DNA from 3 places in the Alteromonas sp. H02 genome. Region 1 is predicted to be linked to each of the others. Evidence: predicted binding sites of a transcription regulator. Region 1 holds the regulator's gene; each other region holds the start of a gene.
What was found. Region 1 encodes FNR, which switches genes on or off when oxygen is low (the NO sensors DNR and NnrR bind a similar motif). Its sites were predicted from a motif close to TTGATCTAGATCAA; they were not measured.
Positions count from the first base shown of each region.

Region 2: the regulator FNR is predicted to act here: its motif matches at 2,196-2,209, upstream of AC566Q_RS02665 (GbsR/MarR family transcriptional regulator).
Region 3: the regulator FNR is predicted to act here: its motif matches at 3,996-4,009, upstream of AC566Q_RS14390 (HP1242/YdcH family protein).

Region 1 covers NZ_CM185021.1:2,564,371-2,572,178, forward strand. The annotation lists gene rssA (patatin-like phospholipase RssA) at 1-908, opposite strand, end outside; gene ttcA (tRNA 2-thiocytidine(32) synthetase TtcA) at 916-1,842, opposite strand; gene uspE (universal stress protein UspE) at 1,962-2,879, opposite strand; gene fnr (fumarate/nitrate reduction transcriptional regulator Fnr) at 3,002-3,739, opposite strand; gene AC566Q_RS11930 (sulfite exporter TauE/SafE family protein) at 3,766-4,434, opposite strand; gene ccoS (cbb3-type cytochrome oxidase assembly protein CcoS) at 4,427-4,630, opposite strand; gene AC566Q_RS11940 (heavy metal translocating P-type ATPase) at 4,640-7,018, opposite strand; gene AC566Q_RS11945 (FixH family protein) at 7,018-7,509, opposite strand; gene ccoP (cytochrome-c oxidase, cbb3-type subunit III) at 7,654-7,808, opposite strand, start outside.
Region 2 covers NZ_CM185021.1:579,421-587,228, forward strand. The annotation lists gene rraA (ribonuclease E activity regulator RraA) at 1-316, shown strand, start outside; gene AC566Q_RS02660 (hypothetical protein) at 642-2,072, shown strand; gene AC566Q_RS02665 (GbsR/MarR family transcriptional regulator) at 2,257-2,808, shown strand; gene AC566Q_RS02670 (cytochrome ubiquinol oxidase subunit I) at 2,822-4,189, shown strand; gene AC566Q_RS02675 (cytochrome d ubiquinol oxidase subunit II) at 4,199-5,209, shown strand; gene AC566Q_RS02680 (S41 family peptidase) at 5,475-7,106, shown strand; gene AC566Q_RS02685 (hypothetical protein) at 7,106-7,489, shown strand; gene AC566Q_RS02690 (S1/P1 nuclease) at 7,535-7,808, opposite strand, start outside.
Region 3 covers NZ_CM185021.1:3,110,877-3,118,684, reverse strand. The annotation lists gene ahpC (alkyl hydroperoxide reductase subunit C) at 1-50, shown strand, start outside; gene ahpF (alkyl hydroperoxide reductase subunit F) at 135-1,727, shown strand; gene AC566Q_RS14405 (PH domain-containing protein) at 1,829-2,362, opposite strand; gene AC566Q_RS14400 (winged helix-turn-helix domain-containing protein) at 2,616-2,861, opposite strand; gene AC566Q_RS14395 (DUF3718 domain-containing protein) at 2,961-3,506, shown strand; gene AC566Q_RS14390 (HP1242/YdcH family protein) at 3,671-3,922, opposite strand; gene AC566Q_RS14385 (YgiQ family radical SAM protein) at 4,062-6,275, opposite strand; gene trxC (thioredoxin TrxC) at 6,398-6,832, opposite strand; gene AC566Q_RS14375 (EVE domain-containing protein) at 6,949-7,419, shown strand; gene dgcA (N-acetyl-D-Glu racemase DgcA) at 7,416-7,808, opposite strand, start outside.

The DNA.
Region 1 (7,808 bases):
GCGGGCAGTACTTCATCGAGCACCAGTTGATAACGAATTTGTTCTGCCAGACGTTTTACTACCTGCTCACCGGTTTCACAGAGCTCTGCACAGCGGTGAAACTCCATCAGGCCAACATCGGTTAACGTTGGCTCGATTAAGATATCCGGCGGCTCGCCGGCAAGGCGGGAGCGGGTAACCCTGGCCTGAAGAATTTCCAGAGAGCTGCTCATCACACTTAATATGCCCGGCGCCTGTTTGTTGTTGTCCTTGGGCTCGGGTGAGAACCACTGGCGTACTACATCCTGACTTTTCTTAAAGAAATGCTCGTTCTTTTCCTGTGTTTCTTCGTGCTTGGCGGTTTCCCGGGCTATTTGCAATGGCCTGAAATCAGCGTTGAGATTAACCGCTATAACGAAGTCGGCACCTAACTGGCGGCACAGGTTTACTGGTACCGGGTTAACTACGGCACCGTCTACCAGCCACCGGTCATTGTACGCAATGGGCGAAAACAACGCCGGAATAGCACAGGATGCCTGAATTGAATTACCTACATCACCCTTATTAAAAACCACTTCGCGACCCGAATACAGGTCGGTAGCAACACAGGCGAAGGGTTTTTCCATGGTTTCAAAAGTAGCGGCGCAAAATTCGTCTGACAACTTATCAAAAACCTTCTGGCCGCTTGCCAGTCCGCCCCGGCGAATACCAATGCCCATTAGACTCAGGGTTTGCCATTCTGTTAACGATGAAGCCCAGCCTTTTAACTCTTCGAGTCGACCGCTGGCGTAGGCAGCGCCTACATACGCGCCAATAGAACAGCCTGCAACTACGTCGATTTTAACGCCAAGTTTTTCGAGTGCCTGTATCACGCCAATGTGAGCCCATCCACGGGCTGCACCAGAGCCCAGGGCAATGCCTATTTTCATAGCAACCTTATTCCGTCAGGTTTACGATATTGATGGAGTCTGCAGCGTCAGGGCGGCTCTCGGGTTCAAACTCGGGGGCATCGAAGGCGATGTCACCCTCTGGTTGTGCTTCACCTGTTGCTTTGATGGCTTTAAAGTCATGAAGGTTTTTATCAACCAAATGCGAAGGGGTAACATTTTGCATCGCCCTGAACATTGACTCGATGCGGCCCGGAAACCGTTTGTTCCAGTCCTGCAACATCATTTTGATGTTCTGTCGCTGCAAATTTTCCTGTGAGCCACATAAGTTACAGGGAATAATGGGAAATTCAACTGCAGTCGCGTATTTTTCAATATCCCGCTCGGTACAGTACGCCAACGGTCGGATCACCACATGTTTGCCATCATCGCTGACCAGCTTAGGTGGCATAGACTTCAGCTTGCCACCGTGAAACATATTAAGAAAGAGGGTTTCAAGCATATCGTCGCGGTGGTGGCCAAGGGCTATCTTCGTTGCACCCAGCTCCGTAGCGGTGCGGTACAATATACCGCGGCGTAACCGTGAGCAAAGAGAGCAGGTCGTTTTACCTTCGGGGATTTTATCCTTCACGATGGAATAGGTGTCTTCCTCTACAATACGGTATTCCACGCCGAGGCTTTGCAGATATTCTGGCAGTATGTGCTCTGGAAAGCCGGGTTGTTTCTGGTCGAGGTTAACCGCCACTATGTCAAAACTGATCGGCGCAATGCGCTGCAGGTACATCATCACATCCAGCATGGTGTAGCTGTCTTTCCCGCCGGATAAGCACACCATCACCTTGTCGCCATCTTCAATCATGCCAAAATCGTCAATGGCTTTGCCGACATTACGGCGAATGCGTTTTTGTAACTTATTGAAGCTGTATTTTTGCTTGGTTTGCGTTGCCGGCGCGGCGGCGTTGATGTGTAAACTCATGATAAAGAAAGGCCCATATTGCAATGGGCGTCATTATACGTGAAGCCAGAGTAGCCTGCATCCCTGATTAATGGCCAGGTAGTCGTGGCAGTAATTAAATCCTCCCACAGCTACCTGTATTAGCTTACCGGGCTTTCAAAGCCTTCGGGTTTAATTGCCAGTACATCACAGTTGAGTTCATCGATAACGTGTTCGGCGGTATTGCCAATGAGTGCTGCTGAAATGCCTACACGACCTACGGTACCAATAATCACCAGCTCGGCATCCAGCTCTTTGGCGACCTGCGGGATAACTTTTTCCGGTAATCCTTCTTTTACATGGCAATTATCCAGCGGAATGCTGTACTGATTACTGTGTTTTTCCATTTCCTCAAGGTGATGGTTTTTCACCGACGCATTGTAAGATTCGGGATCAAACTCAGGCACCTCAATGGCAATGTTTAGCGGCGTGCCCGGATAGCAGTTGGCCAGATGAACATGACCGCTCAGCAACCTGGCATAATCCAATGCAATATTAGTGAGGCGATCATTCAGCTGGGCATGTTCGCGGTCTTCCGTTCCTACGTTAACTGCCGCTACAATTTTGCCATCCCGGGGCCAGTCGTGCTCTTTAACCAGCAGTACCGGAGCAGGGCACTTGCGAACTAAATGCCAGTCGGTGGGGGTAAAGATTACTGAACGTAAATCATCGTGAGAGCGGGTTGCTTTCACCACAATGTCGGCCTTGCTGGCAAGGGCGTATTTAATAATGGCTTCATAAGGGCGGTTATTCCATTCCACGGCAGCCTCTATAGGCTGGCCGTACTCTGCCAGTTGTCCCTTAAGCCAGGCTGTTCTCTCGTTCACCACCGCCTGACGCATGGCCTCACGCTCTTCACCGGAAAGCATGGTGGTCATTTCGTAAGAGAAATCATAGATGGTCATTAAGGCGGTAATGGATGCGCCGGTTTTTTCGGCCAGTTCAATGGCTCTGGAGATAGCAGGCTGGTTGTCCGTTTCGGGTTCTACTACGGCCAGGATGTTGCTGTACTCAATCATAACGACTCTCCATGGGAAGTATTCATTATGAGTGTACGACGTGAACAGCTGTTTCTCCAGTTTCAGACTTGTCTGGGATCAAGTAATGCTACAAAACCAGAGAAAAACAGCTTTTTAACGGACTAACTAATAGTGGTGGAAGGAATATCCATGCTATGCAGTTTATTATCCATCGCTTCAAAATCGAGGATAGTGATAAGTTTGCCATCAACCTTGATAATGCCTTCCTTCTGGAAGCGAGTTAACAGACGCGAGATGGTTTCTACGGTCAGGCCCAAGTAATTACCAATCTCATTACGGGTCATACTCAGGTTATACTGACGCGGCGAAAAGCCACGGTCTTCAAAGCGTTTGGACAGATGCGCAAGAAAATATATCAGGCGTTCTTCGGCAGTACGCTTGTTAAGCAACATCATCAGATCGTGATCCTGCTTAATTTCGGCACTCATAAAGCTCATGATCTGGTGACGCAATTTAGGGAACTGAACCGCCATTTTATCCAGCGTTTCATAAGGTAACTCACAAACCATAGCGGTTTCGAGCGCCTGGGTGTAGCTCTGGTGAGCATTTTCGCGCAGCGCATCAAAGCCGATAATATCACCGGGAAAATGAAAGCCAATGATTTGCTCTTCGCCGTCTTTACTACTTACAAAAGATTTAAATGAACCAGCACGCACTGCGTAAAGCGAGTTAAATTTATCACCGGCTTTAACCAGTTTATCGTGCTTGTGAAGCGGCTTTTTACGCTCGATGATATCATCCAGCGAATCGAGTTCGGTTTTATTTAACGAAACCGGCAGGCACAAATGGCTGAAACTACAGCTTTGACAATGAATCGAAAATTCTGAGCCTTTTGACATAGATTACGTCTCCGTGTGGGAGTCGTTTAATTATTACCGGTTAGGGTGCGGTAAATCAAGAAAATCGCATATATTATCAGGCAACATGCGACTAATGACTTAGACTTTGGGTGTTGCAGGAGCGTTAACAACCAGCCAGCCCCCAGGCTCACGGCAATCAACGCGGGTAAAGTACCCAGTCCAAAGGCAGCCATTGTTGCAGCGCCATACAAGCCATCACCACTGACTAGTGCCCAGGTAAGGGTTGAATAAACCAGTCCACAGGGTAACCAGCCCCAGATAAAACCATAAGGAAACGCCGATAAAGGTGACCTGAACGGTATAAAACGTTTCGACCACGGACGAATGCGTTGCCAAAGCCCGTTCCCCAGTTTTTCCAGGTGAGCAAGACCACGCCACCACTGAGCCAGATATAACCCCATGGCAATCAGCATCACGGCGCTGAGTAACTGAAAAATCATCAGGCCATGGCTTACTGAGGCGCGGGCCACCTGACCAAGTACACCGGTCACGGCGCCGGCAATGGCATAACTGGTTATGCGCCCAAGGTTATAACTGACAATATAGGGCAGGGGGGGCTGACCGCCGGGTACTGCTGCTCGCAAGGCTCCGGCTATCCCTCCGCACATGCCTACGCAATGTAACGAGCCGGCAAGGCCTACGACAAAGGCCGAAATAAAGCTGTAATCACTCATTATCGTTGTTAGCTTTATCCTGGGTTTTGGCTTGTTGGTGACGTTCTTCTTCGGGTAAGTCGTCGTCGAACAGGATGCTGTAGCCCTGGCGCTCAAGATCCTGAAACTGATCGGATTTTACCGCCCAGAAGAAAATCCCCAGCGCCACCGCGACCAGAATAATAGCCAACGGGATCAGCACATAAATTATACTCACAATACCGCCTTACTTTAATAATCGGGTCGAGTTTGAGACCACTATGATACTACTTAATGACATACCGATCACGGCCATCCACGGCAACAGCAGGCCGGAAACTGCAAAAGGTAAAATAAGCAGGTTGTAGCCCAGCGCCCAGAAAATATTCTGGCGGATTTTGCGGCGGGTTTTTGCGGCAATATCCACCAGTGCTGGTACGGTGCTGAGTGACTCGCTCAACAACACAACGTCCGCCGCATTGCGGGCAATATCAGTGGCATTACCCACCGCAACCGAAACATCCGCACTGGCCAGTACCGGCGCATCGTTAATACCATCACCCAGCATCATGACTTTATGTCCCTGAGCCTGCAGTTTTTGCACCGCCTGATATTTTTGTTGTGGAGTTAATTCACCGGTGGCCACTGCCAGGGGCAGCTTAGCGGCCAGCTTATCAACATTCTGCTGGGTATCTCCACTTAATAGCACCAACTGAAAGCTGTCTAACCCAGCGAGGGTTTCAGCCGTATCGCTCTTAAGACTGTCGGTAACTTCATAGGCCGCCAGGCACTCGCCATTGCAAACCAGGTACACATTGGCGCTTACCGGTACAGCAGACGGGTCTGCCTGGGTAAACGTGGCTGAGCCGAGCAGGTATTGTTTACCCTCTACCGAGCCACGAATACCGCCGCCGGCAGTGACTTCAAATTCACTCACCGCAAATGACTCGCTGGCAGAAAATGCCTTACTGATAGGGTGTTCAGAACGAGCCTCAAGGCTTGCCGTTACATTAAAGTGATACTCCGCCTGCGTTGGATCCGCAAACCAGCGATCGGCAATGCCGAATTTACCTTCGGTGAGGGTACCGGTTTTATCCAGGGCAATGGTATCGATACCGGTGATTTGCTCCAGCGCATCGGCGCGCTTGAGCAATATTCCCTGTTTGTTGAGTCTGGCCATGGCACAGGTAAGCGCCGATGGCGTAGCCAGGCCCAACGCGCAGGGGCAGGTAGCTACCAGTACCGCAATTGCTATCCAGAATGCCTCGTTGTTACCCTGTACAGTCCAGTAAGCAAAGGTGAGGGCACTAATCGCTAATACCGCCACAACAAAATAACGGGAAAACGAATCTGCCATTTGCGCCGCTTTGGGCTTGTTGGCCATGGCGGTGGATTGCAGGCGTATAACCTGATTTACCAGTGCATATTTGAGTTGCTGATGCACTTCTATGGTGAGGGTATTTTGTTGATTCACCGTACCACCAAATACCGCCGCGCCAGTTTCTTTCAGGACCGGCTCAAACTCCCCGGTGAGCATGGACTCATCAATGGCTGAAGCGCCTTCGATAATGCGGCCGTCGACCGGAATGGTTTCACCCGCTTTCACCAGTACCTTATCGCCCACGGCAAGGTGTTTTGCCAGGCAGGGTTCAACTTTGCCATCATCGCTCAGCCGGTGAGCGGTAACCGGGATGTACTGCATCATATTGGCAGATATCTGCGTTGCCCGATGACGGGAGCGGTGCTCCAGGTAGCGGCTTAGCAGCAGCAAAAAGATAAACATGCAGATGGATTCAAAATACACGTCACCGGTTTCCAGCAACGTAGATTTGATCCCCGCAATATAGGTACCGAAAACGGCGATAGTCACCGGCACATCCATATTAACTGTACGGGCACTGATGGCTTTTATTGCCCCCAGGTAAAAAGTACTGCCGGAATAAAAAACCACCGGCGTAGTAAGAACCAGTGCAACCCAATAAAAATACTGGCGGGTTTCCGTTTCGATAGCACCAAACAAATCAAAATACAGGCCCGTCATTAACATCATGACCTGCATGGTCATCAGCCCGGCAAGTCCCAGTTTTTTGAGAAACTGCTTTTGTTCGTTCTGGTAAGAGGCTTCATGTTGATCCGGCTGAAATGGCAGTGCTGCATAGCCTATTTTCTTAAGCGCCTTCAAGATGCCGCTCAGATGAATAACTTCGTCAGACCAGGTAACCGCAGCCCGGCGCTCCGAAACATTCACGGAAACCTGGTTGATGCCGTTTACCCTGGCCAGTTGCTTTTCTATCAGCCAGCCACAAGCCGCACAGGTGATCCCCTCTACCGTGAGCTGAATTTGCTTGTTATTTCCTTCATCAATAACGAAGTCTTCCTGCAGGGCAGGGTCGTCATACATCGCCAGTTTTCCCAGCGTGGCCTGAAATTCAGTATCACCCCGGGCAGCCGGTTCGGTGCGAAACTGATAATAATCTTCCAGACCATTGTCGACGATGGCTTCGGCTACCGCCTGACAACCGGGACAGCACATAACCCGGTCTTTACCGAGTATAGTGGCATGATAGGGGCTGTCTGCTTCTGCCGGTAACCCGCAGTGGTAGCATTCGATGGCGGTAACGTTCATTAGGGAACGAATCGAATCTTATCTTTACGAGGCAGAGAGACTTCCTGCTGTACTTTCCAGCTGTCATCGATAGGCGTTAGAGATACGCGCCATTTACCGTTGGTGTCCTGCTCGGTAAAGCCACGATAAATCCCTTTTGCATCGCGGGTTAACAGCAGCGAGAAGTCTTTTTCCTGCAGTGTGACGTGATAAAAGTTGAGCTTAAGGGCGTTACCGGTGCTGGGAATACCGCTATGAAATTCCAGCGCAATCTGGCCTTCGTTAACCGTTAGGTCGGTCATGATCCGTAACCGGCGGGCTTCTTCTACCTTTGCCATGCTGGCGTTAATGGCTTTACCTTCTTTGTAATAATCGTCAACTACCAATGAATCTTCGGTGTTGGCGGCAAAATTTACTAAGAAATAGGCCATAACAAATGATGAAACCGGCACGGCTATTAGAAACCACGGCCAGAAGTATTTATACCAGGGTTTGGTATCGGTTTTTTCCATTACTGCATTCCCGATGAACTTTATGGAACGATTAATACGAATTCGGATAACACCTGATCAGGGCTTTATGCGAATTGATATTACGCTAGTGGTGAATAAAAAAGCCCCGTAAAAAACGAGGCTTTTGCATTATATTTTAAAATCTTAGTTAGACAAGCTGTACACGTAAGTAGCTACTACGTGGATCTTGTTGTCACCCAGTGTTTTCTTGAACGAAGGCATAACACCGTTACGACCGTAGGTCAGAGTTTCGGTGATAGCACGCTCAGAGCCACCGTACAGCCAGATGTTATCTGTCA
Region 2 (7,808 bases), 2.0 Mb from region 1:
TGGCAAAGTACTATTAATCGACGGTGGTGGCTCGCTGCGCCGGGCGTTGTTTGATGCTGAATCTGCGCAGTTGGCAGTAGAAAATAATTGGGAAGGCATCGTGTGCTATGGCTGTGTTCGCGAAGTCGACAGCCTGTCTGATTTTGACCTCGGTATTCTGGCGGTTAATTCTATTCCGGTGAATGCCGACAGCCAGGGCACTGGTGATATTGATGTGCCGGTTAATTTTGGTGGGGTAACCTTTCTGCCGGAGGATCATCTGTATGCCGACAGTACCGGCGTTATACTCTCACCAGAGCCGCTCGATATTGATTAAGCCGGTGGCATAGCCACCTCTACAGGCCGAGCTGCCTTACAGGTAATGTCCTCGTTCGGCGTGAAAAACTTCATTCTATAGAGCTGAAAAAACACCACATCCTGGGTGAATTCAGCTCGTTCACCCGGCTATCCGCTGCGGGCAAAAATCTTAACCTTTAGTATACTGTGGGTATCAATATAAATACCTAAATTCCGTTTGTCTTGCGATAACATACGGTTCACGGATGATGTCTCTGAGCTGTACAGGGAGCTGTAAATGATTATTGGTGGCTTTAACGCGCCACGACTACCATGTTGAAAGCAAAAACAAAATAAGGTTTACAGTGAGTAAGTTTGAACTCCCTGACAACAACTATACTCTGCAAGTTAAGCAGCTTATCGAAGAGGTTTATCCTAAAGACGATCGGCTGGAGTCGGTTTACAGTGACGCCAGACAATATTTTGCAGAGGGCAGTGCCCGGCAGTCAGCACTCGCAGAGTTACAGAAGCAGCTTACCCGTGCAGAACAGCAGAAAAAAGGTCAGGCAAAAGCCGAGCAACTGCGAAAGCAGATCAAAGACATATCCGCCTCCCACGAAGATGGTCGCTATCGGCGTGTAGAGCGACTGCATTCGGTGGCCAGTCAGCTGATTAGCCTGTGCGAAGGCGAAAGTTTTGAAGATACCCAGATGTTAAGCTCCAAATTTCTCGGTACCCTGATGCTCATCACCCGTGGACCAGAACGCAATTTTGCGAGCCTGCACCAACGTTTAAAGCCACTTTATAAAGCCGTTCTGGCTTTAAGGCTGGTGGATAAGGTGCACGACATGGATGTGCACAACAACCGTTATCTGCGTTATCTTAAAGATTCGGTATTACGCTTTAAGGGCGACCGTGAACATCATGAAAAGTGGCAGCAAGAAGTGGCCATTCCCATCATTAGCTGCGCCCTGTTGCAGGACATAGGCTTACAGTCACCTGAGGCCCTGTCTATTTTGCATGGCGAAGACAATAAACTGGATGAGTTTCGCGTGCTGGATGAGCCTAGCCGTAAACAGTTGCTTAAAATTAATTTTACCCAAACCCTGGAATACCTGAAAAATGGGTTGGGGATGCCGCGTTATATTGGCAACGACAAAGCCGAGCGGGATCGTTTTGTGCAGCGCCATACCGCCCTTAACGGCTTTATGCAGACCCTGATGAAAGACACTTATTTGTCTAAAAACGGGGTGGGGGAACTGATAAAAATACCGCAAATTTACACGTCTATTGTGTTATCAACCAAACCGGATTTTTCCAGGAAAAACCTGCCTAAAGGCTATGTGTTTATCGAACAGCTGGCCAAAAAGGGCGCACTTAACGCTGAGTTAGCCAAGGCATTTGTGCAGATTGTGGGATATTTCCCTCTTGGTTTTGGCGTGACCTATATTCCGCGCAATGAAAAGGGCATCGACCGGGAGCAGTACGAATGCGCTATTGTGACGCGTTTAAACCCGCCCCATCCTGCCGAGCCCGTAGGGCGCCCGGTCACCAGAAACCTTTCTTACATTAGCTCTGGTAGCGACGAAGTCATCAAAAAGTCCAGCAATCTGTTTTTCCCGGCGAATCGCAAAAAGTTAATGCGCATCGGTCGGGAGCGACTCATGGAAATTATGAGTCAGTTGTCCGGTAACTTCTCGCCGGAAGCTGTTGACGATCTGATCCCTGCCTTCTGGGAACCGGCAGACTATTTTTCGTTTAAGAAAAATCAAAATCTTTGGAATAAAGTCCGTTAGGTCGATTAGTCGGCTGGTCATTGCTTTACCTGGTGGTCAGTTTCGCCTGGCTACTCATCCGTTTTTCCCTACTTCTCACTTATTAGCGTTCCATTGAGTGCAACTCATTAGCAGCAGTAAATATTGATCTGAATCAAAGTTCGATCTAAATTTTCAGAAATTACTGAAACTTTAGAAGATAAAAATGAACATGTCACCGCTGGTCACTTCTGCTGTTATGCATTTTGGGGAAATGGGCAATCGTTGGGGATTTAACCGCACAGTTGGTCAAATTCTCGCGCTCATCGTATTAAATGAAGAGCCATTGTCTGCGCAGGAAATTGCTGACGCGTTAAGTATCTCAAGAGGGAACACCAGTATGGGTCTTAAAGAGCTGCAATCATGGCAGCTTATTAAGCAACATCATGTACCGGGTGAACGGAAGGAGTTTTTCGTTCCGGCGGGCACTATCTGGGTGCTGGCTAACCGGGTGTTCGAGGAACGCCGTAAGCGGGAGATCGACCCTACCATGTCGCTGCTGCGCGATTTGATGATGGACACACCAAGCGGTGAAAAAGACATTGCCGTTCAGGCCCGCTTAAATGAAATACACGATCTACTCGAGTCGGTGACAGCCTGGTCTCAGGAATTACAGAACCTGGGCCCGGAAAAGCTCGACACCTTAATGAAACTCGGCGCCGGGGTTGGCCGCATTCTTGAGCTTAAAGACAAGCTTCTGCCAGCCAAATCTAACTAACCAGGAGCCCATTGTGGATGCATTGTTACTGTCCAGGCTACAGTTTGCCCTGAACATCAGTTTTCATATTCTCTTTCCTACCATCACTATCGCGCTGGGGTGGTTCTTATTTTATTTTAAACTGCGCTCAAACCTGAGTGGGCATCCGGTATGGATGCGGATTTATCGTTTCTGGGTACGGGTATTTGCCCTTACCTTCGCATTAGGCGTTGTGTCGGGCGTGACCATGTCTTTTCAATTCGGCACCAACTGGCCGGGTTTTATGGAAAAAGCCGGTAATATCGCCGGCCCGCTGCTGGGCTATGAAGTGCTTACCGCATTTTTCCTGGAAGCGACTTTTCTGGGCATTATGCTGTTTGGTATGCGCCGGGTGCCTAACTGGTTACACACGCTGGCAACCTTTGTGGTGGCTGCAGGTACCACGTTATCAGCCTTCTGGATCCTGTCACTCAACAGCTGGTTGCACACCCCTCAGGGGCACGAAGTCATTGATGGGGTAATCTACGCTAAAGATTGGTCGGCCATCATTTTTAATCCTTCTTTCCCTTATCGGTTCAGCCATATGTTGCTGGCTTCCGGACTCACTGCCAGCTTTTTAATTGCGGGATTATCGGCCTATCGTTTACTTATCGGTGATAACAAGATTGCCCCGAAGCTGGCCCTTAAAACGGCCACCTATACAGCGGCAGTGTTAATTCCGTTACAAATTCTGGCCGGTGATATGCACGGCTTGAACACGCTTGAGCATCAGCCACAAAAAGTGGCAGCGATGGAAGGGGTTTGGGAAACCGAGCAAGGCGCACCGCTACTGTTATTTGCTATTCCCGACGAACAGGAGCGAACCAACCATGCCGAGCTTGCCATTCCTAATCTGGCCAGTTTCATCCTTACCCATGAGCTGGATGGTGAAATTAAAGGTTTAAATGAATTTCGCGGCGAGCATCCGCCTGTAGCGCCGGTGTTTTACTCTTTCAGGGTGATGGTTGGTATGGGCGTACTCATGCTGTTTGCCGCCTGGGCGGGTGCTTATTATCTGTTTCGTAGGGGTGAATTACCCGACTGGTTAGGCAAGCTGTTTATCGCTATGAGCTTTAGTGGCTGGGTGGCAACCCTGGCCGGCTGGTATGTCACCGAAGTAGGTCGTCAGCCCTACCTGGTCAGCGGCGTTTTGCGTACCGCTGATGCCGTCACGGGTTTGCCACCTCAGAATATCGGCTTGTCATTCACCCTTTACGCGGTGATCTATGCAGTGTTGATGGTCGCTTATATCCGCACGTTGACACTGATGTGTCGCAAGTCTGTGGGTATAGAGGAAATAAGCAAGGGAGATGCTGATGAACGACACACCAATAAACTCGATATAGCCAGCAGCAACGCCTAGGAGCCAGACATGCCATTTGAATCACTTTCTGTTACCGCGCTGGGCAATATCTATCTGGGATTGTTGGCACTCGCGGTATTGTTATATGCCATTCTCGACGGCTACGACCTGGGCGTAGGGGTATTGTTTCCACCTCGTAATGAACAGTTTAAAGACGACATGATAGCCTCCATCGGCCCCTACTGGGATGCCAACGAAACCTGGTTAGTGCTGGCGGTGGGCATTTTGCTGATTGCCTTTCCCGAGGCTCATAGCCAAATACTGCAAACACTGTATTTACCGGCCACCTTTATGTTACTGGGGCTTATTCTGCGTGGCGTCTCTTTTGATTTTCGCGCTAAAGTACCTCAGAACAAAAAGCCCAGGTGGGATACCTGCTTTAAATACGGCTCAATACTCACCACCTTATCCCAGGGCTACATGCTGGGTATCTGGGTTACCGGTTTGCGAACCGATATCTATGCCCAGGGCTTTGCCTTACTGGCCGCTTTTGGGGTCACTGCCGCTTATGCGTTTATCGGCGCCTGCTGGTTGATCCTCAAATCGGAAGGGGATTTACAGGCCAAAGCCTTTTACTGGGCTAAGCGCTGCCTGCTGGTGCTGGCCAGCGGTATACTGGCTGTCAGTTTGCTTAACCTTACCTTGCATGATGAAGTGCGGGTGCTGTGGCTGGAAAGCCCGGTAGGCTGGGTGTTAATGACTATCCCGCTGACCTGCTTTGCCCTGTTATTACTATGCAGTGTGGTACTTAAAAAACTGCCCGCCGCTGGCGGTAAAGGTGAATGGTTACCCTTTGCTATTGCCTTGTTGATTTTTGGCTTATGCTTCGCTGCGTTTGGGATCAGTTATTACCCTTACGTGGTGCCAGGAAAGCTGGCGTTTATGGATGTGCTCAGCGATGGCAACTCATTGCGTTTTCTGCTGGTGGGGGCGGTTGTGGTAGTGCCCTGCATTTTAGCCTATACCGTGCTGGTGTATCGCATTTTTGCCGGAAAATCGGAAAAGCTCTCCTATTATTAGGCGCTGTTATCTTCGGTTGATATTTACCACCGGCGCTCTTTTCAAGTCATAATGGCTCTATAGGGACAGGGCTATTTGAGAAGAAAGCCGGTGTGACAACTGCTAAACCGGACTAGTCTGGTAACTGACTGTTTTCAGGCGATTTGGATACCCTTGAATTCAATTAAATGGTACAGTTGTCAGCCATAATGATTTTAATTGTTATCACCTTCGATACAGTTAAAATACAGTACGACAGAAAATAATAAGTGCCAGGGAGGCAATTATGCGCTTATCTAAATTAGCGGCAGTCATCGTCGCAGCAATCTCGGTATCAGGATTATCAGCTTGCGGTGGCAGCTCCAATTCTTCGGGTCCAGCACCCACGCCAACACCTACACCGACCGGGCCATCCTGGCAACCAGGCGTTTTTGCATCAGCATCATCGCTGGAGGCGAAGTGCGAATCGCCACGAACCGGTGTTGATCCTTTTACCGGCCAACAGTACCCCGATGCGGCTGGCAGTAGTTTAGAGGAAAAACTCTGGCTGCGTAGCTGGACTAATGAAACCTACCTCTGGTACGACGAAGTAGAGGATAACAATCCGGCTAATTATTCGGTGTTGGGATATTTTGACCAGTTAAAGACGACCGCGACCACGCCAAGCGGTACGCCAAAAGATAATTTCCATTTTTATCAACCTACCGATGAATACAATGAACTGACCCAAAGTGGTGTTGCTTCAGGTTATGGATTCGACTGGGAGTTTGTGCGAAATACCTCGCCAAGAGAGTTAGTGGTCAGATTTGCCGAACCAGGCTCACCTGCTGATTTAGCTGGCATCCCAAGGGGCGCGTCAGTAAAGCTGGTGAATGGTATAGACTTTGTCAATACCAACAATAATTCCGATATCGAAGCGCTAAACGCAGCGCTATTCCCCAGTGATAATGGCACCACTACCCGTTTTGTGTTTGAACTCGTTAATGGTGATGAACTGGCAGTGGATGTGACTTCTGCAGATGTCGAGGTATCACCGGTGCAGCACGTTCAGGTATTGGATACGCCTGCCGGCAAAACCGGATATTTTCAGTTCAATACCTTTATCCGAACCGCCCAGTATGACCTGATTGACGCTTTTGATGGATTTATTGATGAGAACGTCACCGAACTGGTTATTGACCTGCGTTATAACGGCGGCGGCTTATTGGCGCTGGCATCTCAGCTGTCTTACATGGTGGCGGGGCCTGCCCAGACCAACAATGCTTATTTTGAAACCTTGCAATTCAATGATAAATCGCCAAACAGGGATCCGGTTACCGGCAGTGTTATTCAGCCCACGCCCTTTTACAGCAATGAAATAGACTATAATGCCGGCCGTTTACTCAGCGCGGTGCTACCCAGCCTGTCATTAACCCGGGTATTCGTATTGACCACCGGTGCGTCTTGCTCAGCGAGTGAGTCAGTTATCAATGCTCTGCGTGGGATCGACGTAGAAGTTGTCCAGATAGGCTCAACCACCTGCGGCAAGCCCTATGGCTTTTATCCGACTGACAACTGCGGTACTACCTATTTCTCCATTCAGTTTCAGGGTATAAATTACAAAGGGTTTGGTGATTATGCCGATGGCTTTATTCCTACCGAAACGCCTAACTATGGCTATGAGGTACCTGGTTGTGCTGTAGACGATGACTTTAGCCAGCCGTTGGGCGATCCTGCTGAAGGCATGCTTTCAACGGCACTGGCATATGCGGAAACCGGGTCCTGCCCTCAGCCTGTCAGTCCTGCACCGGTGTCACCTGATGCGGTTAATGCACAGAGTTCGGAGTCTTCACTGGCTATTGAAAATCCATTCGCCCTCAAGGAACGACTCATTTTGCAAAACAAAATCAATGAGCCGATTGTTACGGAGCAAGAGTAATGCAAAAGCTAATCCGGCTTTGGGCCTGTGCGTCACTGGTATTAGCCAGTGGCTGCGCACAAACGAGTGATAATGAGCTTTATCCTGCCACGGTGAAAAGCCTGACCAATCAGCAGAAAGTGCAGATAGAGAGGGTAATTAGTGATTGGTTTGGTGGAACCAAAGTCACGCTGGCTGACGATGTGTTCACAAACTCTTCGTTAGTGACCATCGAGCGACGAGAGCACCTGGATAGTTTGGGGAGACCCGTTGAAGGCCGCCATAACAATCAGGCTTACGCGTTCACCTTATATAAAAAAGGCACGCTGTGCCTGCTGAGTAATAATGCAACGGGCCAAAAGATTGTGCTTGATAATCTGGAGTGTGTGGCCACAGAGCGTTAATAAGACGCTCAGATAAGCATTAATTTGGCTTCTGAGCGCCTGCGTTTATTTGGCAAACACTTCATTCAGATAGTGCGCAATGCGGATGCCGGCCTGCTGCAGGCGACGTTTTGCGGTGGGGATATGATCGTAAAGATAATCATAGGCCATGCGGTTGGCATCTTCGGGATAGATGGTGTCACGGATTTTAGTGCTCTCGGTGATCCACACTTCTGGATCGGTTGAGTGCCAGGCTTCTATGTCTTGCGCTGTGATCTTTTTATCGAGCCAGTCAGTCCATTCGGTATAAGACAGCTCTTTCTGCCCAATCATTTGCGAA
Region 3 (7,808 bases), 550 kb from region 1:
AAGGTGAAGAAACCTTAGCTCCATCATTAGACCTGGTAGGCAAAATCTAATTACCGTTTTAACCAACGAGTAATGTCGGTGCGGGCTGTGGCCCGCACATTTCCTCAACCACATTATCTAAGGCAGAATTAAATATGATTACGCAAGATATTAAAAAGGCGCTAAAAGGTTACTTCGCGTCGATGCAGAAAAACATCACGTTAGTTCTGCAAACCGGCGAGCACACTAAACGTGACGAGCTGAAGCAGTTTCTGTCTGGTGTGGCAGAAGTGAGCGACAAGATCCAGTTGGAAGAACGAGATACAAACGGCGTACTACGCAGCTCAATCAGTTTTTTACTGGAAGCTGATGGTGAAGATACCGGTATTCGTTTTTCCGGGATCCCAGGCGGACACGAGTTTAACTCGTTCGTACTGGCACTGCTGCATGCGTCAGGCACCGCACTGAAAGTTGATGACAGCGTTGCATCATTAGTGAAAGGTGTAAAAGACGAACTTAAGTTCGAAGTATTTATCAGCCTGAGCTGTCACAACTGCCCGGACGTTGTCCAGGCGTTAAATCAGTTCGCGCTGCTTAACCCGAATATCTCATCAGAAATGATTGATGGCGGCCTTTACCAATCACTGGTAGAAGAGCGTGATATTCAGGGTGTCCCCAGTGTGTATTTAAACGGTGAGCTTTTTGCAAACGGTAAAGTAGACGCCGCCACACTGATTGACAAATTATTGGAATTCGACCCAAGCCTGAAAGAGGCCAATAAAGGTCAGTCGTTACCGCTTCAGGACGTTACCGTAATCGGTGGTGGCCCGGCAGGCGTTAGTGCGGCAATTTACAGCGCCCGTAAAGGCCTTAAAGTGACCGTGGTAGCCGACCGTTTTGGTGGTCAGGTAAAAGACACCATGGGTATCGAAAACCTGATTTCTGTGCCAAAAACCACTGGCCCCGAGCTGGTTGGTAACCTGGCAGAGCACATGAAAGATTACGATATTACTTTAAAAGAGCATGTCCGCGTGGACAACATCGAAAAAGGTAATATTAAAACGTTGACCTTATCATCTGGCGAACAGATTAAAACCAAGTCACTGATTGTGGCCACTGGTGCCCGCTGGAGAGAGCTGGGTGTACCCGGCGAGAAAGAAAACGTAGGTAACGGCGTAGCTTATTGCCCACACTGTGATGGGCCGTTCTTTAAAGGCAAAGACGTGGCAGTCATTGGCGGTGGTAACTCCGGCATCGAAGCGGCACTGGATTTGGCCGGTATCGTTAAATCGGTAACCGTGTTTGAATTTATGCCAACGTTAAAAGCAGACCAGGTACTGATTGATCAGGCTGAAAAGCGCGACAATATTACCATTATCAAAAACGCGGCAACCAAGCAGATTGTGGCGGAAAATGGCAAAGTCAGTGCGATTGAATATCAGGACCGAGCGACCAACGAAGAGCACTCGTTACCACTGGCTGGTGTGTTCGTACAAATTGGTCTGGTTCCTAACAGTCAGTTTATGAAAGGCGTTGTAGATCTCACTCAGTACGGCGAGATTGTGGTCGACAGTAAGTGCAACACCTCTGAGCCAGGCATTTATGCCGCGGGGGATGTAACCACGGTGCCATATAAACAGATTGTTATCTCCATGGGTGAGGGTGCAAAAGCCTCACTGGCGGCCTTCGAATATCTGCTGTCTCACCAGACAGAGGAAGAGCTCGAAGAGCAGGCAGCTGTCGCCTGAAGTTATTGATTTCATCAATGTCGTAAGATAAAAAGCGGACTTGTTAGTCCGCTTTTTGCATGAGTATCATTCCTGCCAGGTACTTGTTCGCAATGCTCAGACTAAGACTTGTCGTTAATGAGGGTCGCCAGCATTTTCTCAATGCGTTTTACGCTTTCGGTGAGTTCAGTAAGCTCTGATTGTTGTGAGGGCTGCGATTTGTCTGTTCGGGTAGAAGTAGGGTAGTTGTCTTTCTGGGTAAGAATCGCTTCGCGAAAACCGGCGGCATCTTCAATGCCAAGCATCGAAACCAGCGCCCCCTGGCCTGATTGTCCTGCTGTCTCAAAGCTCAGGCTATAAAGGCCCATAGCGCGCATTAACGGCCCCTGACTCATGGCAACGTCGGTAATTTTCTCCAGTGGAATCGACTTTTCTACTTTAAATAACACGCCACGTTTAACAACCAGTTTTCGTTCTGTCAGCTCGGCGGACATCGCCTTTAGCATGCGTCCACTGATAAATAACATCAGGGGAACAGAAATGACCAACAGCGGGATACCAATAACGGTGAGCCCGGAGACAATTAAAAGGTTAATCAGCCAATAAGCTTTTACCTTGGGGCTAAAGCTTGCACTGCGTAGTACGGTTTCCGCCATGATGACTCCTTATCTGCGTTGCCTTTTAAATTCATGATAGCGCATTAACCGCTTAAACAAACAGCGTTACAGGCAAAATGGGCGTATGGAATTGTAAGTGTCTGTAACGCTTCGCATGGCGAAAAAGAATATTGTCTTAAAATACCGTTAGCGCATGATGTCATGCACCCAGTCTATCCAGCGGTGTAACCACAGGGGAATATGATGTTTTGGTTGCTGAGTGCTCAGGCGATAGCCGCGCTTGGGAATAGCCTCAATTTTGCCAGGGCGGCGGTTCTGGGAGTGATTTAAGCTCTTTTCGGAGTCGACAGACAAGGTGGTTTATCCGATCTTCACTGACGACCTGATGACCCCAGATTGACAAGCGCATGTCGGTACGGGTAACTATCTCCCCTGCATTTTCCATCAGCAAATCTAACAGGTCACCACATTGTGGCGAGAGTACCCGTTGCCGACCTTGTGAGTCGGTGATGGTTCGTGAAGGTTTATCATAAATCATGGGAGCAACTCTTTACAAAGCTAACCCGTTATCAGCTAGTAAAGATTAGCAGAACATATGACGGCCATGACAAAGAAATGACATTTCTAAGCTAAGCGGATGAAAAAAGGCAGATTAAATCTGTCATCTAAGCGTCATGGTTTTGTCAGCGACGAATGGCTCGATACCGGCCTACACTCCGAGGGGCTGAGCAGTTGTATCGCCAGCGAAATAGCCAATCAAATAAAATCAGGTGAAGGAAAGGTGATGAACATGAATAAAGTTTTACCTGTTAGCCTGACGGTGTTATCGCTATCAGTAGTATGTGGCACCGCCATGGCCGAAGGATATCCCAAAGAGCTTGAGAAAGACCTTATTTCAGTATGCAGAAATGCGGCTGAGGATGATCGTTCCGGGTTGCGGCAGGCCGTAAGAGAACTTACACCCTCAAGCAGAATAAATACGTCGACTTATAAAGTATTAGCTAACGGACTGGTTTGCAACGGTATGCAACTCGCTGCCTTTGCCCGTTACTATGGTGCCAGCGACACCTATACACTGCTGGAAAAGTACACGTACCCGAATGCAATTATCGAAATTAGGGACGTTACCGCCAGCCGCGATGTGCCGGTTGAGATAAACGTAAGTATGACAACCGGTAAGTAGCCGGTCAAAAATGGCAAAAGCGAAGGGATGGCAACGTCTCTTCGTTTTTTTTGCTTTTCAGTCAGACAATGCCAGGTTGCTAACGGAGCAAGCATGCTTATTCACCAATAAAAAACCGGAGCAAAAATACTCCGGCGAACGGTTGGGTGTTACTTTTATTAGAATTAATTAACAGCTTCTGCTTCTTTGATAAACGTAAACAGAGCGTCTTTTAGCTGCACGCGCTCGGCTTTCTTCTCGTTTAAAACATCGTCCGACGTCGGCTCTGCGCCTTCTTCCATTTTGTGAATAAGGCTGTCGAGTTCGTTGTATTGTTCAAATAATCTGGCGAAATGGCGGTCATTCATTTTTAGATGACGAATAGTGTGCTGATGATCAGGGAATTCATGGACGAGATCATGTTTTTCAATAGTCATAGTAACTCTTATCTGGTTGTTAACAGTGGCCTTTCCACTAACTTAAGTCTACTTTGACAGCTTCGATGTTACCTTGATTCAGGTCATGGTTTCGGTGGGGAGCATCAATAAAAGAGGGCGGGAAAACCCGCCCGACTCATTAATGGTTTTGCGGGTCGTTGCGTTTGGCTTTAAACGGCCGCTTTTTACTGCGCGGGTTCGGACTTGCCGCATTTTTAAAACCGGTATGTTTGGTCATTGCGCGTTCTCCACGGCGGGCCTTGCTGGCCTTCTGGCGTTTTTCGCTGGCTGACTCAGGTGGCACCAGATGCTGCGGACCTCGGCCGATAAGATCCTCACGGCCCATTTTGATGAGTGCTTTACGGATTTGCGCAAAGTTTTTCGGATCGTGATAACGCAGCATGGCTTTGTGTAACCGGCGGTGAATTTCACCTTTCGCCGACGGCACGGATTCGCTGTCTTTTTTCACTTTACGCAGTGAGTTAACCTCGGTGTGATACAGCGTAGTGGCCGTTGCCATGGGTGATGGGTAAAAATTTTGTACCTGGTCGAGCTTAAAGCGGTTTTCTTTCAGCCAGATAGCCAGTGCCAGCATGTCTTCATCGGTGGTACCGGGGTGCGAGGCAATAAAATAAGGGATCAGGTACTGTTCTTTACCCGCTTCTTTAGAGTATTTATCAAACAATTCTTTAAAGCGATAATAAGTGCCCATGCCCGGTTTCATCATCTTACTTAACGGGCCATCTTCGGTATGTTCAGGGGCAATTTTAAGGTAGCCACCAACGTGGTGTTTGGCCAGCTCCTTAACGTAATTGGGATCTTCAATGGCTAAGTCGTAACGCACGCCCGAAGCAATCAGAATCTTCTTGATGCCGGGTAAATCGCGGGCGCGACGATACAGATCAATAGTGGGTTTGTGGTCGGTATCCATGTGGGCACAGATAGACGGATACACACACGACGGGCGACGACAGGTTGCTTCGGCTTTAGCACTCTTACAGCGCAGGCGATACATGTTAGCCGTAGGGCCGCCAAGGTCTGATATAACGCCGGTGAAGCCGGGTACCGTATCGCGGATCTGCTCAATTTCACGAATAATCGAATCTTCTGATCTGCTCTGAATTATACGCCCTTCGTGTTCAGTGATGGAACAGAACGTACAACCACCAAAGCAGCCGCGCATAATATTGACCGAAAAACGGATCATATCGTAGGCCGGGATCTTCGCTTCACCGTAAGCCGGGTGGGGTACGCGCTGATAGGGTAAATCGAACACCGCGTCCATTTCTTCGGTTTCCAGCGGCATGGCTGGTGGGTTGATCCAAATGTGCCGATCGCCGTGGCGCTGTAACAGCGCCCGGGCACAACCCGGATTGGTTTCCTGATGCAGAATGCGGTTAGCATGGGCATACAGGGTTTTGTTATCGCGCACTACTTCAAAGGCCGGTAATTTTACATATACCTGTTCCCAGGGTTTACGGCGTTCGGCCGGTTGCACCACAATGGGCTGGGCTTTCGCTTCGGTAACCGGCTGGCTGTCTTTATTTTCGTTGCCTTTATTTTCGTTCTGGCCCTCACAATCCGGCTCCATGATATAGGGGCTGGGAATGGGGTCGATTTTGCCGGGACGGTCAAGTGAAGTAGAGTCAACGCCCTGCCATTCTGGTAAGGGTTGTTTAACAATAATAGCAGTGCCCCGCACATCGGTAATATCACCAATGGCTTCGCCAGCCGCCAGACGGTGAGTCACTTCCACCAGTGGGCGCTCAGCGTTACCGAACATCAGTAAATCGGCTTTGGCATCAAACAGCACTGAGCGACGCACTTTTTCTGACCAGTAGTCATAGTGGGCAATACGGCGCAGACTGGCTTCAATCCCACCAATAATAATCGGTACGTCTTTAAACGCCTCGCGGCAACGCTGGGAATAAACGGTGACTGCCCGGTCGGGGCGCTTGCCGCCTTCGTTGTTGGGCGTATAAGCATCGTCGTGGCGTAGCTTTTTATCCGCGGTGTAGCGGTTAATCATGGAGTCCATGTTGCCGGCGGTTACACCAAAATACAAATTGGGCTTGCCCAGCTTCATAAAGTCGTTTTTATTCTTCCAGTCGGGCTGGGCAATAATACCCACCCGGTAACCGTGTGCTTCCAGCAAGCGGCCGATGATCGCCATACCAAAACTGGGGTGGTCCACATAGGCGTCGCCTGTGACCAGAATAATATCGCAGCTATCCCAGCCCAGTTCGTCCATTTCGGCCCGGGACATGGGTAAAAATGGCGCGCTACCGTAGCAGTGTGCCCAGTATTTAGGATAAGAAAACAGGCCGCGATCGGCTTTAATGGTTGCTTGCATGGAATTCTTCAGAGGGTTGTGAAAACGGCTGAATTATAGCAAACATCCGCAGGCGAAAATAGCTAAGTCAGTATTTACAGCTCTCAACCGTGAAGCAAATTGCACAATAAAAATAGAGTTGATTAACGAATTACCTGCTGTGCCCACTGGATAAGCTGTCCGGCTGACATCGCGCCGGCCTGACGGCTCACTTCACGGCCTTGTTTAAACACTAACAGGCTGGGAATGCTGCGAATAGCAAATTGCCGACTTAACATGGGGTTAGATTCGGTATCGACCTTGGCAAAGATGGCTTTACCTTGGAACTGTTCAGCAGCCTGAGTAAATGCAGGGGCCATCATTTTACAGGGGCCACACCAGTCGGCCCAAAAATCCACAATCACCGGAAGGTCTGATTTCTCGATAAAGCGCGCAAAATCCGCCTGTTTTAAATCGATAGGGTGGGCGGGTAACAGGCCCTGTTTGCACTTGCCACACACCGGGTTGTCACTTAAACGCTCTGCCGGACTGCGATTGAGCCCCTGACAGTGGGGGCAAACGATATGAATAGCGCTCATAATTTCACTCCAATTTGTTATAGATTATATGTTGTGTGCTTTTTCCCTTTCTCAAGGGCTGAATTGTACTTCCCGGTGGCTTATACTCTGCGCCAGATAACTACGGAGAAACATTCATGCGTTACTGGCTGTTCAAATCGGAACCGGACGTGTTTGGTATCGACCACCTGGCTCAACGACCTGACCAAACCGAGCCCTGGGACGGGGTGCGCAACTATCAGGCGCGTAATTTCCTGCGCGATGAGGTTAGCGTGGGGGATAAGGTGTTTTTTTATCACTCCAGTTGTAAAACGGTGGGTATTGCCGGTATTGCCGAGGTAGTTAAAGCCGGTTATCCCGATGCAACCCAGTTTGATCCCGAGTCGGACTATTACGATCCGAAAGCAACGCCGGAAAAACCGCGCTGGTACAGTGTGGATGTAAAGTACGTGAGCAAGTTTGCCCGCGTGCTACCGCTGAGTGTGATTAAAGACTGCCCGCAAATTACTGAATTGGGACTGGTGAAAAAAGGCCATCGCTTGTCTGTAATGCCGGTAACAGAAAGCGAATGGCACATTTTAAACGAGCTGGCCGGACGTCAGCTTTAATCCGGCAGTTCGTCCCACAGGCGGGCAAGGCCTTGTTGGCCGTATTGCCCCGGCAAGCCCCACAAAAAAGGCTCCGGTTGAATCATGCGGCCCTGGTCGAAAGTAAAGCCATCGGCACGGTCCTGAGCAACCAGTAGCGGCCCGTCTAAGTCGACAAACTGCACATCGGCGCAAAGGCCATAGGCTGGCGCCATAGCCAGCGACGAGCCCACCATACAACCAATCATGATTTGCAGATTGTGCTGTTTAGCGCCATGGTAAGCGCGAATGGCTTCGGTTAAGCCGCCGGTTTTATCCAGCTTTATATTGACCGCCTGATAGTATTTTGCCAGACGTTCTATATCGGCGCTCACGTGACAGGATTCATCAGCACAGAGGATAACCGGGCT